Regions from separate parts of the Rudaeicoccus suwonensis genome, predicted to be linked through region 2. Evidence: riboswitches for the same ligand, from Rfam matches in the RefSeq annotation. Region 2 holds a riboswitch; the other holds the start of a gene.

Evidence for each region. A riboswitch is a leader RNA that binds a small molecule or an ion and turns the genes downstream of it on or off. The one in region 2 is predicted to bind ZMP and ZTP.
Region 1: linked by a shared signal. The riboswitch ahead of purH (bifunctional phosphoribosylaminoimidazolecarboxamide formyltransferase/IMP cyclohydrolase) and the one ahead of BKA23_RS18205 (tetrahydrofolate dehydrogenase/cyclohydrolase catalytic domain-containing protein) in region 2 are both predicted to bind ZMP and ZTP.

Annotation. Positions count from the first base shown of each region.
Region 1 covers NZ_VIVQ01000001.1:797,899-805,775, forward strand. Annotated here, with positions in the region: gene BKA23_RS03690 (prepilin peptidase) at 1-198, opposite strand, end outside; gene BKA23_RS03695 (cell division protein PerM) at 374-1,579, shown strand; gene purN (phosphoribosylglycinamide formyltransferase) at 1,659-2,327, shown strand; gene BKA23_RS03705 (GNAT family N-acetyltransferase) at 2,324-2,890, shown strand; gene BKA23_RS03710 (aminotransferase class III-fold pyridoxal phosphate-dependent enzyme) at 2,917-5,631, opposite strand; ZMP/ZTP riboswitch at 5,771-5,849, shown strand; gene purH (bifunctional phosphoribosylaminoimidazolecarboxamide formyltransferase/IMP cyclohydrolase) at 5,881-7,500, shown strand; gene BKA23_RS03720 (cyclic nucleotide-binding domain-containing protein) at 7,788-7,877, opposite strand, start outside.
Region 2 covers NZ_VIVQ01000001.1:672,629-680,505, forward strand. Annotated here, with positions in the region: gene BKA23_RS03130 (transporter substrate-binding domain-containing protein) at 1-102, opposite strand, end outside; gene BKA23_RS18090 (MFS transporter) at 113-979, opposite strand; partial or broken gene BKA23_RS18095 (MFS transporter) at 965-1,375, opposite strand; gene BKA23_RS03140 (LacI family DNA-binding transcriptional regulator) at 1,489-2,577, shown strand; ZMP/ZTP riboswitch at 2,648-2,729, shown strand; partial or broken gene BKA23_RS18205 (tetrahydrofolate dehydrogenase/cyclohydrolase catalytic domain-containing protein) at 2,753-3,109, shown strand; gene BKA23_RS17925 (Rossmann-fold NAD(P)-binding domain-containing protein) at 3,178-3,597, shown strand; gene BKA23_RS03150 (error-prone DNA polymerase) at 3,601-7,014, opposite strand; gene BKA23_RS03155 (DNA polymerase Y family protein) at 7,026-7,877, opposite strand, start outside.

The DNA of each region.
Region 1 (7,877 bases), 130 kb from region 2:
CCCGTGCCGACCGCCGAGACCGAAGGCGGTGACCGCCGCGGCCACCGGCAGCACGACGACCACCCAGCTGTATGAGCGACCCCGCAGCTGAACGTCTGTCGGTTGACGGTGGTGGCCACGGCGCAGCCTCTGCTGCAGTGGTATCGAGGCGGCGAGCGCGCAGCCTGCCACGAGCGCAGGGAGCAGCCAGCCGGTCATGCGGTCAGAGCCTAACCGGCTGGCGCCGGGGTGTACGGCTGTCGTCCACAAGGGTGGCGGTTCGCCCGGACGAGCCGGTCGCGGTGCGCCTTCGTGAGGTCGTCGCATGGTCAGTTGGCCGCTGGTCGGCGTGCCTGCGCGACGAAGCGATGCTCCGCAGGGACGATGGACGGCGATGAGTCTTCTGGATCGCACCCGTAACCTCGCCACCCTCCCCAAGGCGGAGGGCCGTGACTGGCGGCAGCTGGCGATCGCGGCGGGCTACGGGCTGGTCGGCGCCATCTGTCTGTGGCTGGTGCTGCTCGTGCCGGTGCTGGTGGCCTGGGTTGCCGATCCTCGCACCAGCACCTCCTGGACCGACACCCTGTCGATCTCCGGCGACGCGTGGGTGCTCGCCCACCGTGGCCACATCGGCGTGACCAGTGCGGGCGCACATTCGGTGGTCTTCGCGCCGCTGCTGCTGACCGCGCTCGCGGTGCTCCTGGCACGGTATGCCGCGACCGCCATGCTGGCCTATCTGCCGGACCGCAGGGGCAGCTGGTGGGAGGGGCCGACGTCATACGTTGTCGGGTATCTGTTCGGTGGGGCGGCGATCAGTCTGCTCGCTGGCTTCGGACCCGCTACGCCGAGCGTCCTGTCGGTCGTGCCGGGCGCAGTCATCGTCGCGGTGGCGGGTGCCGGATGGGCGTTGTGGCACAGCGAGCAACCAATCGCCGAGACGGCCAAAGACTATGTAGGACAACGGCTTTCGCTGACGACACGGCGCGCGGTGCGTCCTGCGTTGGAGGGTGTTCTGGGCTTCCTCGCCCTCGGCCTGGTGGTCGTGGTGGCGCTGCTGGCACTCCATCTCGGTGACGTGCGCGACCTCAACAGCCAACTGCGGCCCGGTCTCGCCGGAGGCGTCGTACTGTGGCTGGGGCAGCTGTCGGCGCTGCCGAACGTCGTGCTGTGGGCAGGCAGTTGGCTGTCCGGTGCATCGGTCGACCTGGGTGTGGTGAGCGTCGGTACCTCGCACGTGCACGGGGGAGTGCTGCCGATGGTGCCGGTGCTGGGCGCGGTGCCGAGTGCCGGAAACCTGCCTGTCTGGACGGCGGTCGTGCCGATCCTCCCCGTGGCGCTGGGCGCCGTCATCGGCTGGCGGTCGCTGGCGCAGCTGACGACTCTGGCCTCGCTGAAGACCAAGGCGACGACAGCGATGACCGCGTCCGGCCTCGCCGCCGTGCTGGTGCTCGTGCTGACCTGGCTGTCGACCGCGGGTGTCAGTGGCGGTTCCCTGGCGTATGTCGGTCCGTCACTCTTGGTGGCGCCATTGCTGGTCGTCGAGTTGCTGCTGGGCGCCGTGCTCTCGGCCGTCGTGCTGCACTGGCGGCGCACCCGCTGAACGACCCTGGAGCTTCACCCGCACGGTCGTCGCACCCCGAGCGCCGCTGACCCGCACACCGCGACTATCGTCCGCTGACGTGACCACTCCATCGCAGTTGTCCGCCGCAAGCCAGCCTCGGTATGCCGGCGCCGCGGTGCCGGTTGTCGTTCTGGTGTCCGGCTCCGGCACCCTGCTGCAGGCGCTCATCGACGCCGCCGCTGATCCGGCATACGGCGTGCGCATCGCTGCCGTCGGGGCCGACCGTGACGGCATCGAGGGCTTGGCGCGGGCCCAGCGACACGGCATACCTACATTCGTCTGCCGGGTGCGCGACTACCCGACGCGTGAGCAGTGGGATGCCGCGCTGGCCGAGGAGGTCACGCAATTCGAGCCTGCGCTTGTCGTGTCGGCGGGCTTCCTGAAGCTGGTCGGACCTCACTTCCTCGCCCGCTTCGGCGGCCGCTATCTCAACTCGCACAACGCGCTGCTGCCGAGCTTCCCCGGGATACACGGCCCCAGAGATGCCCTCGAGTATGGCGTAAAGCTAGCCGGGGCAACGCTTTTCGTTGTCGATGCAGGAATCGACACCGGTGCGATCGTGGCGCAGTGTGTGGTGCCGGTCGAGCACGACGACACGGTCGAGACGCTCACCGAGCGCATCAAGCAGGCTGAGCGCCCGCAACTGGTGGACTGGGTCGGCAGGCTCGCGCGCGAAGGTTTCTCGGTGAAGGGCCGGCGGGTGCAGTTGGGCCGAGCAGCGCGATGAGCCGGCCGGTCCTCGCGACCACACGACTGCAGTTGCGCCCGATGACGCTCGAGCACCTGCCTCTGTTGGTCGATCTCGACAGCGATCCGGAGGTGATGCGGTATCTGATCGGTCGGGCGCGCACACGACCGGAGGCCGAGGAGTTCTGGGTGCCGCGATGCGCGGACGAGTCGGCTGACACGTTAGGTCTGGGATGGTGGGCCGGCTTTGCGGGAGACGACTTCGTCGGCTGGTGGGATCTCGGTCGCAGTGACAGCGATCCGAGCGCGACGGTGGCCCACCGACGGCCGGAGGCCGGCTGGCGCCTGAGACGGGCCTTCTGGCGACAGGGCCTGGCGTCGGAAGGGGCAATCGCCCTGTTGGATCACGGTTTCCGCACGGTCGGTGTCGATGCGGTCTGGGCCGAGACGATGGCGGTCAACCAAGGCAGTCGTGGCGTGATGCGCCGCCTGGGGATGCGCCACATCGCGACCGAGGTGCGCGAATGGGACGATCCCCTGCCCGGGTCCGACCTCGGTGAGGTGGTCTACGAGATCACCCGCGAGGAATGGCTGAGGCGTTGACGCCATCCCGGGGCTGAGCCGCTGACTCAGTCGGACAGGCGGGTCAGCACGCGATCGATCGCAGCGACGACGAAGTCGACGCTGTCGGCGGTCACGACCAGCGGCGGCTTGATCTTGAGCACGTTGTGACCGTCACCCGTCGCCTGCACGATGCACCCCTCGCGCAGCAGTGACTCGCAGACGTCAGTCGCCAGATCCGTTGCGGGAGTGAAGCTCTCGCGATCCGTCACCAGCTCGACACCGAGGTAGAGCCCGAACCCGTGGACGGCGCCGATGGCCTGGTGACGATCGGCGAGCCGCTGTAGTTCCGTGCGGAAGTGGTCACCGACGACGAGCGCATTGTGTTGCAACTGCTCGCGTTCCATGACATCGAGCACCGCCATACCGATCGCGCAGGACACGGGCGAACCGCCCGCGGACGAGAAGAAACTGCCCTCGGCCGCGAACGCCTCTGCGATCGCGGCAGTGGTGACGACCGCACCCAACGGCTGGCCGTTGCCCATCGATTTGGCGACCGTGATGATGTCGGGCACGACGCTCTGTTGCTCGAATCCCCAGAAATAGTGCCCTGTTCGGCCGTATCCGACCTGCACCTCATCACTGATGCAGACACCGCCGAGCGCGCGCACCCGCTCGTACACACCGGCGAGATAACCATCGGGCAGGGCCACTCCGCCGCCGTTGCCGAAGATCGGCTCGAGGATCACCCCGGCGATCTGGTCGGTGTCGATCGCCGCCAGTTGATCGTCCAGATCCGACAGGTATGCCGCAGCCGAATCCGGCCCGCGGTGGGTGCCGCGGATCTGGTTGGGCGCGTCCATCAGCTCCACCCAGGCAGGTCGCGACTCCATCGCGCGCGGGTTGTCGCCGAGCGAACTCGTCACGGCATCCGAGCCGATCGTCCACCCGTGGTATGCCTCACGCGCGGCGAGCATCCGTGCGCGACCGGTCGCGGTCATCGCCAGTCGCAGGGCGAGGTCGACCGCCTCGCTGCCGCTGTTGACCAGAAAGACCTGATCGAGTCCGTCGGGCGCCAGGGCTGCCAGCCGCTGGGAGAGGGCAGCGCTGCCGGCGTAGTGGAACCGGCTGTTGGTGTTGAGCAGACTCCACTGCCGCTGCGCCGCGCGGGTCAGGTGCGGGTGCGCGTGGCCGGTCGTGGCGACGTTGTTGACCACGTCGACGTAGACATTCGCGCGGGTGTCGATGAGGAATTCGCGCCAGCCGCGCTCGATCTGCGGCGGGTCGTCGTAGTAGTGCTCCTGCACCGCCGCGAAGTGCGAATCACGTTGCTGCAGAATCGCTTCCGCCTGCGGTGCGGGTGCTGCGACATCGGTGCCCACGAGTGGGGAGGGGTCGGGGCAGATGTTGCGCCATACATGCTCGGCGTGGGCCGAGACGAACCGTGGCGGGGTGCCCGGCAACGTGCACGCCTGCAGCCACACAGCGTCAGCGACGACCGTGTTGTTCGCGTCCAAGCCGAATGCTGTGACACCAGAGGGCAATTCGGGCAGTTTCGTGCCTGTGGGCAGCAGCACCTCGATGCCCAGCGCGAAGACGTCGGCGGTGCCTTGCGCGCTGAGTGGGTGCGCCCGGTCGAGGCGATACTCCCCGTACCGCGTGCTGTATGCCGGTGCTTTCCGCGAGAGAGGCAGTCCGTCGTGCCAGGCGTCGGGGGTCAGCCACGCGCCGTCGTCCCAGCGCTCACTGGTGACACCGAGGTCGACGGGTGTCACGGACTCGATGACACCCGTGAGGTCGAGCCTGCGCAGGTGCTGACCGGTGCCGCGGATCAGCCAGGTCATCTCCTCGGCGTCGAGCGCGAGCGCGATCTGCAGCGATCGGCGCTCACCGGCAGAGCGGACGGCGGCATACGAGTTGGTCCCGTCGGCGGTGAGGTCGTCGCTGCACGCGACGAGCACCCCGGTGCGCAGGACGATCAGCGGCCAGACCGCGGTGAGTTCGGCGTCGGTGAGGTTCACGCGTCCGGCGAAGGCGTCGACGACGGCCAGCACGGCGGCCACATCGTCGGAGGTCTTGCCCAGCACGCCGGCGGCGGTCACGGCGAGTTCGGCGCAGCGCCAGCTCAGGCTCAGGTCACCGAAGTCGATGACGGCGGCATCTCCGTCCGGCGTGAGCACGACGTTGTCGTCGGTGACGTCGCCGTGGATCACCTGCAACGGCAGCTGATCCTGCACCGCTTCCAGGCGGGCGGTCGCATCGGCCAGTGTGGACCGCAGCGGCGGTGCCAGCTGGTCGATGACCTCGGTTGCCAGCCGCAGGTCCCACTGAGAACGCCGCTGAGTGCCCGGGTGGTTGAATCCGGCAAGGGCATCGACCACCCGCCCCGCGATGTCGCCGAGCAGTCGGCACTCGGCGGTGCCGAATCCGGCTCTGCCCAGCAGCGGTTCGCCGTCGACATACGTGATCACGTGCGCCAGCAGGTCGTGTCCGTCGACGGTGATCTCGTCCGCCCGGAACACCGGCACCGGTGCCGGAATCCCTGCTGCAGCCATGACAGCCAGGGCCTCGTGCTGAGCGTCGATCGTGTCGCGTTCCCAGGCCGGGTTGACGATCTTGACGACCACCGGGCCGTCGGTCGTGGTGATGCGCAGGTTGTAGTCCTGGTTGGACCCCAGCTCCCGATGAGCGCCCGTGAGGCCCCATTTGGAGCTCGCGACCGCCATCACGGGGTCAGTGCTGATCGGGGGCATCTGCAGGCCACTCAGATTGCCGTCATCCATGCCAGGACATCTCCCGCTCGCACCACATCGGATCGCTCTCCGCAGCAGCTACCAGGTTGCTGCCCGCACCGGTCTGGATCGTATGGCAGCCGCGGGACTTCGCGCGCGTGGTCGGTGAAGCCGATAGGGCCCGCTATCCTGGTAGACACACGACTGGCGCAGGTGGGACACCACCGGGGAGTGACATCCGCAGCGCATCGCCCGCCTGGGTGCGCTCACTGGAAACGCGAAAACGTTACTGGGAGAGTCATGTCACCATCAGCAGCAGACGGCCGCCGCCCGATCCGACGGGCCCTGATCTCGGTCTACGACAAGACCGGTCTCGAAGCTCTGGCCCGCGGTCTGCACGACGCCGGAGTCGAACTGGTCTCCACCGGCGGATCGGCCGCCCTCATCGACGGGCTCGGCATACCTGTGGTGCGGGTCGAGGAGCTCACCGGATTCCCCGAGTGCCTCGAAGGGCGTGTCAAGACGCTGCACCCGCGCGTGCACGCCGGCATCCTCGCCGACACGCGCAAGCCGGAACACCTTTCGCAACTGGACGACCTCGGCGTGGCCGCCTTCGAGTTGGTCGTCTGCAACCTCTACCCGTTCCGTGAGACCGTCGCCTCCGGCGCCACTCCGGATGAGTGCATCGAGCAGATCGACATCGGCGGCCCGTCGATGGTGCGTGCCGCGGCCAAGAACCACCCGAGCGTTGCGATCGTCACTTCCCCCGGCACGTATGACGACGCGCTCGCCGCCGTGGCCGCGGGAGGCTTCACGCTGGAGCAGCGCAAACTGCTGGCGGCGCAGGCATTCGTGCACACGGCCGACTACGACAGCGCCGTGGCCAACTGGATGGGCAATGTCTACGTCGACACCAGCGAGGGCACCGGATTCCCGCAGTGGTCGGGCGCGACGTTCACCAAGGCCGAGACGCTGCGGTATGGCGAAAACCCCCACCAGGCGGCTGCTCTCTATCGGCACTGGCGGGGCGGAATCGCGTCTGCACGGCAGCTTTTCGGCAAGGCGATGTCGTACAACAACTACGTCGACGCCGACGCTGCCGTGCGCGCGGCATACGACCACGGCGACCTGCCCACCGTCGCGATCATCAAGCACGCCAACCCGTGCGGCATCGCGGTCGGGGCAGCCGACGAGAGCATCGCCTCCGTCCACGCCAAGGCACACGCGTGCGACTCGATGTCGGCCTTCGGCGGCGTGATCGCGACCAACCGGCCGGTGACGGTCGAGATGGCCGAGACGGTCAAGGACATCTTCACCGAGGTCGTCGTGGCGCCGGCTTTCGACGACGGTGCCGTCGAGATCCTCAGCGCCCGCAAGGCGATTCGGCTGCTGCAATTGCCTGCCGACCAGGTGGCAGGCGACCCCGTCGAGATCCGGCCGATCTCCGGCGGGATGCTCATGCAGCAGCGCGACAAGGTCGACGCGGTCGTCCGCGACGGGGCCGGTGAGGTCACCGGTGGCGACGACGCGGCGAACTGGCGGCTGGTGTCGGGTGAGCCGGCATCGGCCGAGACACTGACCGATCTGCAGTTCGCCTGGCGCGCCATCCGCGCAGTGAAGTCCAACGCGATCCTGTTGGCGTCCGGCGGTGCGTCCGTCGGTGTCGGGATGGGCCAGGTCAATCGTGTCGACGCCTGCCACTTGGCAGTGTCGCGTGCCGGCGCGGAACGGGCGCAGGGCTCGGTCGCCGCGTCGGACGCCTTCTTCCCGTTCCCCGACGGCCTTGAAGTGTTGCTCGACGCAGGTGTGAAAGCCGTTGTGGCGCCTGGTGGTTCCCTACGTGACCAGTCGGTCATCGATGCGGCACAGGCTGCGGGCGTGACGATGTACTTCACCGGCACGCGGCATTTCGCGCACTGATCCTCAGGCCCCGGCGACCGCACGTTCGTTGTCTCGGGGCGTCGTACGTCCGACTCCCGACCCCGAGAGGTGTGCCGCAGCTCGTTTCGGCCCGCCGGTCGACGAAAACCTGTGGAAGTCATCGGGTTCCGCTGCGTAGCGTCGGGAGCGTGATTGACGAGGTGATCTGCCGACCGGAACAGCATCGATGCGCAGGGCTGTCCGATGGTGGTGCTGGGAGGATCACCCTCCGTACTACGGGACCCGGATCTCGCGCAGTTGGAGTAGCTGTCCTAGCCCGGATCCGGTCAGGACTGACCGTGCGAGGCTGCCTCGACCTTGCGCAACCGGGCGACCAGCGTCTTCAGCAGCGCGGCAGCGATGTCGCCGTCGCCACG
Region 2 (7,877 bases):
CGGATCGCCCTGCGCAAGAACGGGATTGCCGAGATTGATCGACGCGCGAAGTCGCCCGGTCGGTGCCAGCTCGTCGATGACGGCCGCGCTCAGTTCACTCACGAGCCTGAGGCTACGCGCCGCTGACGTCGGTATGGCGCTGCGCTGGTTCGCGCACGGCAGGGACCGTGGCCAGCGCGACGAGCGCGGCTGCACCCACGGCCAGCAGTGCATGCAGCACCCCGACGTGCTGGCCGAGGAATCCGAGCAACGGCGGCCCTGCCAGGAACGCGGTGTAGGCGATCGTGCTGACGACCGAGATCCGCGCGTGTGCACGCTTCGGATCGTCCGCCGCGGCACTCATGCCGATCGGGAAGCCCAGCGAGACACCGACGCCCCAGACGGCGACTCCGGCATACGCAAGCCACGTAGGTGCGAACACGACGACGAGGCAACCGGCGATCGCCATACCGAAGCAGACGCGCAGCGCGGGAACTCGGCCGAAGTGGTCGATGAGGGAGGTGCCGACGAGCCGCCCGCACGTCATGAACGACAGGAAGGTCGCGAACGCCAGAATCCCCGCCCACTTCGGCACATGGTGGCCCTCGACGAAGGCCACCGACATCCAGTCGTTGGCAGTGCCTTCGGTGAAGGCCGCGACCAGGGTGACCAGGCCGATCAACAACACGCGACGTTCGCGCCAGGCTCCCCAGTGCGAGCTGGTTTCTTCGGGTTCGTCTGCAGGAGAGTCAATTTCGTGGTCGTCCTCTATGGCGTTGAAGCCGCGCACGCACCAGATGGTGGTGGCGAGGATAAACGCCATTCCGATGAGCACGTGGGCAAGAATCGAGACGTGCGCCGCGGAAATCCCTGCGGCGATCAGGGCGGCGACGACGGTGCCTCCGCTGAAGGCAGCGTGAAAGCGCGGCATGATCGACTTGCCCAGGCCGCGCTCGACGACGGTGCCCTTGAGGTTCATCGCGACATCCCATGAGCCCATCCCGAATCCGGCGACGAACAGGCAGATCGCGGCCAGGGCCACATTGCCGAGGCTGACGCCGATGGCAGCCCCGGCATACCCGGCGGTGGTGGCGCAACTGGCGATCAGCACGGTCCGCAACGAGCCGAGCCGGCCGGCCACCCAGCCGGACAGGGGGAGCCCGGCGACGCTGCCGGCGGACCCGGACAGCAGGAAGAGGCCTAGGCCGGCAGCGGACAGGCCGAGCTGCGCCTTGACGTCCGGGATCCGGGACGCAAAGGTCGCGAACGACGCACCGTTGAGCGCAAAAACCGCAATGACCGCCCACATTGCCCGCTGCAGCGCAACGCTGCGCTGCACGTCGTCCGGCAGGGCACGGGCTGCTGTGCTCGAAGTGGTCATTGGGTTCCAACTCCTGGGTGGATCACGTGCGAGTGGTGCGGGATGTCATCGGTTGTCGTAAGGGATGCGCGTTGGCGCACAATGATTGTCGAATCGATTCGACGAATCGATTCGATAGTCTGCTACCCATGTCAGTGACAGGTCAAGCGGGACGCAACGGTCGAGCCACTTTGCGAGATGTCGCCGAGCTCGCCGGAGTGGCCACCTCGACGGCGTCACTGGTCTTCAGCGGCAACAAGCCGGTGGCTGCCGAAACCGCTGAACGTGTCCGTGCCGCAGCGCTCGACCTCGGGTATGCCGGGCCGCACCCGATGGCATCCTCGTTGCGAAACGGCCGCAGTGGCGTCATCGCGGCGGTCGTCGAGCGGCGAATCCTGCACGCGTTCCGCGATCCGTTCGTGGTGGCCGTGCTCGACGGGCTGGCGCAGGTGGTCGGAGAGCTCGGTTGCGGGCTGTTGTTGCTGCCGGACGTGAGCGAAGGTCATGGTGACCAGGCTCCGCAGCCGTCGCGGGTTGCGGCCGATGCGGTGGTCTTCCTGCTCTGCGGTGAGGAGCACAACGAGCTCGCGGACCAATTCCTCGCGCGTGGCATACCGGTCGTCGGCACGAGTTCGCCCACGGGCGACGAAGTCGTGCGGGTCGAGGTGCCCGAGCGGGCCGCAACCCGCGACGTCGCCCAACACCTGGCGGATCTGGGGCACACACGCGTCGCGCACGTGATGATGCCGTTGCGGTGGGGAAGCGGCCCCGGTCGGCGCACTGTCGGACAGGTGCGCGCGAGCGGCTTCCCTGATACGCGCGACCGCGCGCTCGGCGTGCTGGATGTCTTTGCCGATGCGGATCTCATCGAGGCTGCCGAGGCCGACTTCGCCTCCGGGCGAGCGGCGGCCGACGCGGCGCTGGATGCTCCGTCACCGCCGACCGCGATCATCGCCCAGAGCGACCTGCTCGCCGCCGGCGCAGTGCAGGCCGTGACACAGCGCGGGCTTCGTGTGCCGCAGGATGTCTCGGTCACCGGTTTCGACGGTGTCGCGTTGCCGTGGTTCGACCGCACGCTGACCACCATCGACCAGCGTCCGATGGCCAAGGGGCGCGCGCTCGGGGAGAAGGTGCGCGGGTTGCTCGAGGGGCAGCAGGTCGAGAGCTCCGTCTTCGAAGTCAGCCTGCGGATCGGCGACACCACCGGGCCTGCGCCAACGGAGACGATGCACGTCTGAGGTTGGCGCGCACTACTCGTCGTGGGAGATCCGATCCGGCTCGCGGGTCGTGTCCACCTCACCGGCTACGATCGTGGTGCACGACTGGCGCAGGTGGGTCACCACCGGGGAGTGCACCGCTCGAGATCGCATCGCCCGCCTGGGTGCCCTCATCACTGATGAGGAGTATGTCGAAATGCATTCGCAGGCAAGGCTTTTGGATGGAACCGCAGTGGCGCGCGAGGCGAATGCCACAACTGCGACGCGGGCTGCAGCGTTCGCCCAAAGAACTGGCAGGCGGCCGTTGCTCGCCACTGTGCTCATCGGCGACGACCCCGCGTCGCAGACCTATGTCGCGATGAAGCAACGGCAGTGCGAACGGCTCGGGATCGACTCCCGTCACGTCGCACTGGATGCCGCATGTGCCACGGTCGAGGCCGTTGCAGCAGTCGCTGCACTGTCGGCGGACGTGGTGGTCGACGGGATTCTCGTGCAGCACCCCGCGCCGCGCCAGATCGACGAACGCGCAGTTTGCGAAGCCATCGACCCGAGCAAGGACGTCGACGGTGTCACACTCGCGAGCTTCGCCGCGATGGCAATGGGAGACGACTGCTTTCGATCGTGCATCCCGCCGGAATCGTCGATCTGCTGGCGGCGTATGACATCCCGGTGGCCGGCCGCACTGCGTGTGTGGTCGGCCGTAGCGCGATCCTCGGCAAACCGGTGGCGATGTTGTTGTTGCAGCAGGACGCGACCGTGGCCATCTGTCATTCGCGCACGCCGGATCTGGCCGCAGAGGTCGGGCGGGCTGACATCGTGGTCGCTGCCGTCGGTCGTGCCGAGCTGATCAAGGGGGAGTGGATCAAGCCGGGTGCCGTCGTCGTCGACGCGGGCTACAACGAGGGAAATGTCGGCGACGTCGAATTCGCCACTGCAGCAACACGATCGGCATACATCACGCCGGTGCCTGGAGGTGTCGGGCCGATGACGATCGCCACGCTGATGTCGCAGACGGTCACCGCCGCGGAACGACGCGAATGACGATCACTGGAAGTCACGCGAGCGGGTGCGCACGTGGATGGTCAGGTGTTCGAGCTTGTCCGCCACCAGATTGACGACACCCTCCTTCGACCGTTCGAGTATGCCGCGCACCACCATCGCGGGCGCCGCTCTGGCGATGCGGCGGTGTCGATGCCAGACACCGCGGGACACGATGACGTTGAGGATCCCGGTTTCGTCTTCGAGGTTGAGGAAGGTGATGCCGCTGGCGGTCGCCGGCCGTTGCCGATGCGTCACAACCCCGGCGACATGGATCCGCCGGCCGGTCTCGAAGTGCAGCAACTGGGTGATCGGCAGCACTCCGCGGGCATCCATGTCGGCGCGACAGTGCTGCATGGGATGGTCGGCCGGGCTGATGCCGGTCGACTGCAGGTCGTGCGCCAGCAACTCGCCCAGGCTGAGTTCCGGCAGCAGCGGAGGCTGGTAGGGCACCCGCACCTCCAGCTGGCCGGAGCGGATCGATGCTGCCTCGGCTGACTGCCATAGCGCCGCGCGTCTGGAGCCGGCCATCGAGTCGAGCGCACCCGAGAGCGACAGCGCCTCCATCTGCTCGGTGGTCAGTTCCGTCCGGCGCGCCAGATCGGCGAGGTCGCGGTAGGGCCCACCGAGATTGCGTTGCTGCACGATGCGCTCGGCAGGTGCCGCGCCCAACGCGGTGATGTCGGCCAGGCCGAGGCGCACAGCGTGCTGCCAGTCGCGGCGATGCTCCTGCCAGTCCGGGGGTGCAGCTGCATCGAATTCGCCGATGTCCGTGTGTGCATGATCGTGCAAGCACTCGTCGCGGCCGCCTCGGCGGGCCAGTGCGTCGGCTGACTCGGGTTCGAGGTCGGCGTACACCGACGAGTGGACGATGTCGGGCGACAGTACGGTCACGCCGTGCCGGCGGGCATCGCCGGTGAGGGTCTGCGGGGAGTAGAAACCCATCGGCTGCGCACGCAGCAGGGCAGCCAGGAAGGCCGCCGGGTAGTGCAGTTTGAGCCACGAACTGGCATAGACCAGCACCGCGAAACTCAACGCGTGCGACTCGGCGAAACCGAAGTTCGCGAAGGCCTCGATCTTGTTGTAGATCTCATTGGCGACGTCATCGGACAGACCGTTGGCCGCCATACCGGCGAACAGTTTGGCGCGCAGCGAATCCATACGTTCGACACCGCGTTTGGAACCCATCGCCCTGCGCAGCAGGTCGGCATCGGCGGACGTGCACCCACCGACCGCGATCGCCATCTGCATCAGTTGCTCCTGAAAGAGCGGCACACCGAGGGTGCGCTCGAGCACGTCCTTCAGCAGTGGGTGCGCGTAAGTGACGTCTTCCTGGCCGGTGCGCCGACGGATGTAGGGGTGCACGGCGCCACCCTGGATCGGCCCGGGGCGGATCAGACCGATTTCGATCGCAAGGTCGTAGAAGGAGCGCGGTTTCAGCCGGGGAAGGGTGCCCATCTGGGCGCGACTCTCGACCTGGAAGACGCCGATCGAATCGGCCCGGCACAGCATGTCGTAGACACCCGGCTCGTTGCGGGGGATGGTCTGGATCCGCCACTGCTCATCGAAATGGCGTTCGACAAGGTCGAAGGTGTGCTGCAGCGCGGAGAGCATCCCGAGTCCTAACAAGTCGAACTTCACCAGGCCCATCCAGGCGCAGTCCTCCTTATCCCATTGCAGGACAGTGCGATTGGTCATACGCGCGTGTTCGATCGGGCAGACCTCACCCACCGGACGATCGGTGAGCACCATGCCGCCGGAGTGGATGCCGAGGTGACGCGGGTAGCCCAGCACCTGGTGCGCCAGGTCGATGACAGGGGCCGGGATGTCGTGATCCTGGCTCGAAATCTCAGCGCCCCAACGCTCGACCTGGCGAGACCAGGCATCCTGCTGGCCCTGGCTGGCGCCGAGGGCCTTGGCCATGTCGCGCACGGCGTTCTTGGGCCGGTAGGTGACGACATTGGCGACCTGGGCCGCGTTGTGCCGGCCGTAGCGGTCGTAGACGTGCTGGATGACCTCCTCTCGTCGGGCCGAGTCGAAATCGACGTCGATGTCAGGCGCCTCCGCGCGCAACTCGGACAGGAATCGCTCGAACGGCAGACCGTAGAAGATCGGGTCGACCACCGTGATGCCCAGGACGTAACACACCGCCGAAGCCGCCGCCGATCCTCGCCCCTGGCACAGGATCCCGTGGTTGAGAGCAAACTGAACGATTTCGTCAACGATCAGGAAATAGCCCGGAAAGTCTTTGGCTTCAATGACTTTCAGCTCACGTTCGAGGCGTTCGTATGCCGCAGTGTTGTCCGCCGGGTAGTGCTTCGCCGCGCCGCGCATCGTGAGTTCACGCAACCAGCTCATCGGGGTGTGGCCGTCGGGAACCTCCTGCCGCGGTAGTCGTGGCGTGGCCGCGCGAAGGCTGAAACCCAGATCGTCCGCCAACTCGACCGTGCGTTCGACCGCACCGGGGAATCGTGCGAACCGGGCCGCCATCTCGGCGCCGCTACGGATGTGGGCGCCGGGGGTCCCGGGCAACCAGCCGTCGAGTTCTTCCAGGCTGCGCCGCGCGCGGACGGCGGCCAGGGCGGTCGACAGGGGGTACTGCCCAGGGTTGGCGTAGTGCACCGCGTTGGTCGCGACCGTCTGCGCTCCCGCTTCGAGCGCGACCGCGGCCAGTCGGTCACACCGGGTGCTGTCGCCCGGCGAACCATGATCGGTCAACTCGACGAAGACGTTCGATCGGCCGAAAAGCATTTGTAGATGGCGTAATTCGGTGACTGCAGCAGCGTGGCCGTGGATCTCTAGCGCTCGCGGGACGCTGCCCTTGCGGCATCCGGTGAGCACCGTCCACTCACCCGCAGCCTCCGCGGCGACCGCGTCGAGGTCGTAGACCGGACGGCCTTTCTCCGCGCCCTCGGCCAACTGGGCGGTGGTGATGGTGCGGGCCAGCCGTCGATAGCCGCCCTCGCCGCGTGCCAACACCACCAGGTGGGTGCCCTCGGGGTCGGCGTGACCGTTCTGCGGCGCGGTCAGATCCAGCGACAACTCTGCGCCGAAAACCGTTGTCAGGCCGAGGGTGTCGGCTGCCTCGGCGAGACGCACCACGCCATACAGTCCGTCGTGATCGGTCAGTGCCAGACCGTGCAGGCGATGCTGGGCGGCTGCGGTCGCCAGAGCCTCCGGTGATGCGGCACCGTCGAGGAAGCTGTAGTGCGAGTGCGCATGCAACTCGGCATAGGGCACCACGGGTCCGGTGTCGAGCTGAAGATCCGGAGCCTTGAACGGTTGCCGTTTGCGGGACCAGCCGGGTGCGTCACCGCCGTCTGCGGGGCGGCTGAAATCCTCGCGGTCGGGTGGGCGCACGCCCTGCGAGAGCGCCTGCTCCAGCTGGGACCAGGGGATGGCCGGATTAGACCAGCCCATGACCGGCGCCCTCAGTCATAGCGGCCCTCGGCCCACCACTGCCGACCGTCGGTGATCACCAGCCAGGCGGCATCATCGTTGTCTGCCAGTTGAAACCTGTTGACTGTTGCGGGGTTTCGCCACCACCGCTGGTTGATCGGCCACGGGCCGGCCCATGAGGTGATGCGCCGCCGGTCGGTCGGTAGCAGCAACCAGACCGGCTCCGAGCGCAGTGCGCCGCGCTCGTTGACGGTCACTGCGGTGCCGTCGGCTGTGTGCACCCGCACCGTGAGAGCCTGCGCGAACACTGTGGCCGGAGCAGGGCCGGGCATGCTGCCTGGCCAGGGTTGCTCCAGTCGTCGCTCGCGCTCGGTCGGCAGCGCGTCGCCCCAGGGCCACAGGATCCGACGCTCATGCAGCAGACGCCCGCCGCCGACGGCGCTGGTCAGAACGCCGTCGTGACCCAGCCGGTGTTGCAGTCCGGTGAGAGCGAGCTCGATGCGCTCGTCGGGACGATCGCCCCACAGACCTTGAGCGTGATGTGCTGCGGCGTCCACGGATTCGGGTGAGATCTGCACGGTGCAGATGCGGTAGGGCAAGGCCTCGTCGTCGATGGTGGTGCTGTCGGTCGCGATGTCTTCGAGCTGCCAGCGCACTCGATCCAGGATCTCGGTCTGCCCGAACTGCCATGGGTGGCGCCAAATGCGCTCCAGCAGTCCGTCCGGCTCCAGCTGGACGCCCACCCGGATCTCGGTGCAGACCAGGGAGGAGTGGGTGAGCTGTTCGGTGAAGCGGGCGGCCGCCGGTCGGCACCGGGCGATGATCTGCTCGACCCGATCGGTTGGTGGCTCGAAATGGATGGTCGCGGTGAGATCGGCGGGAAC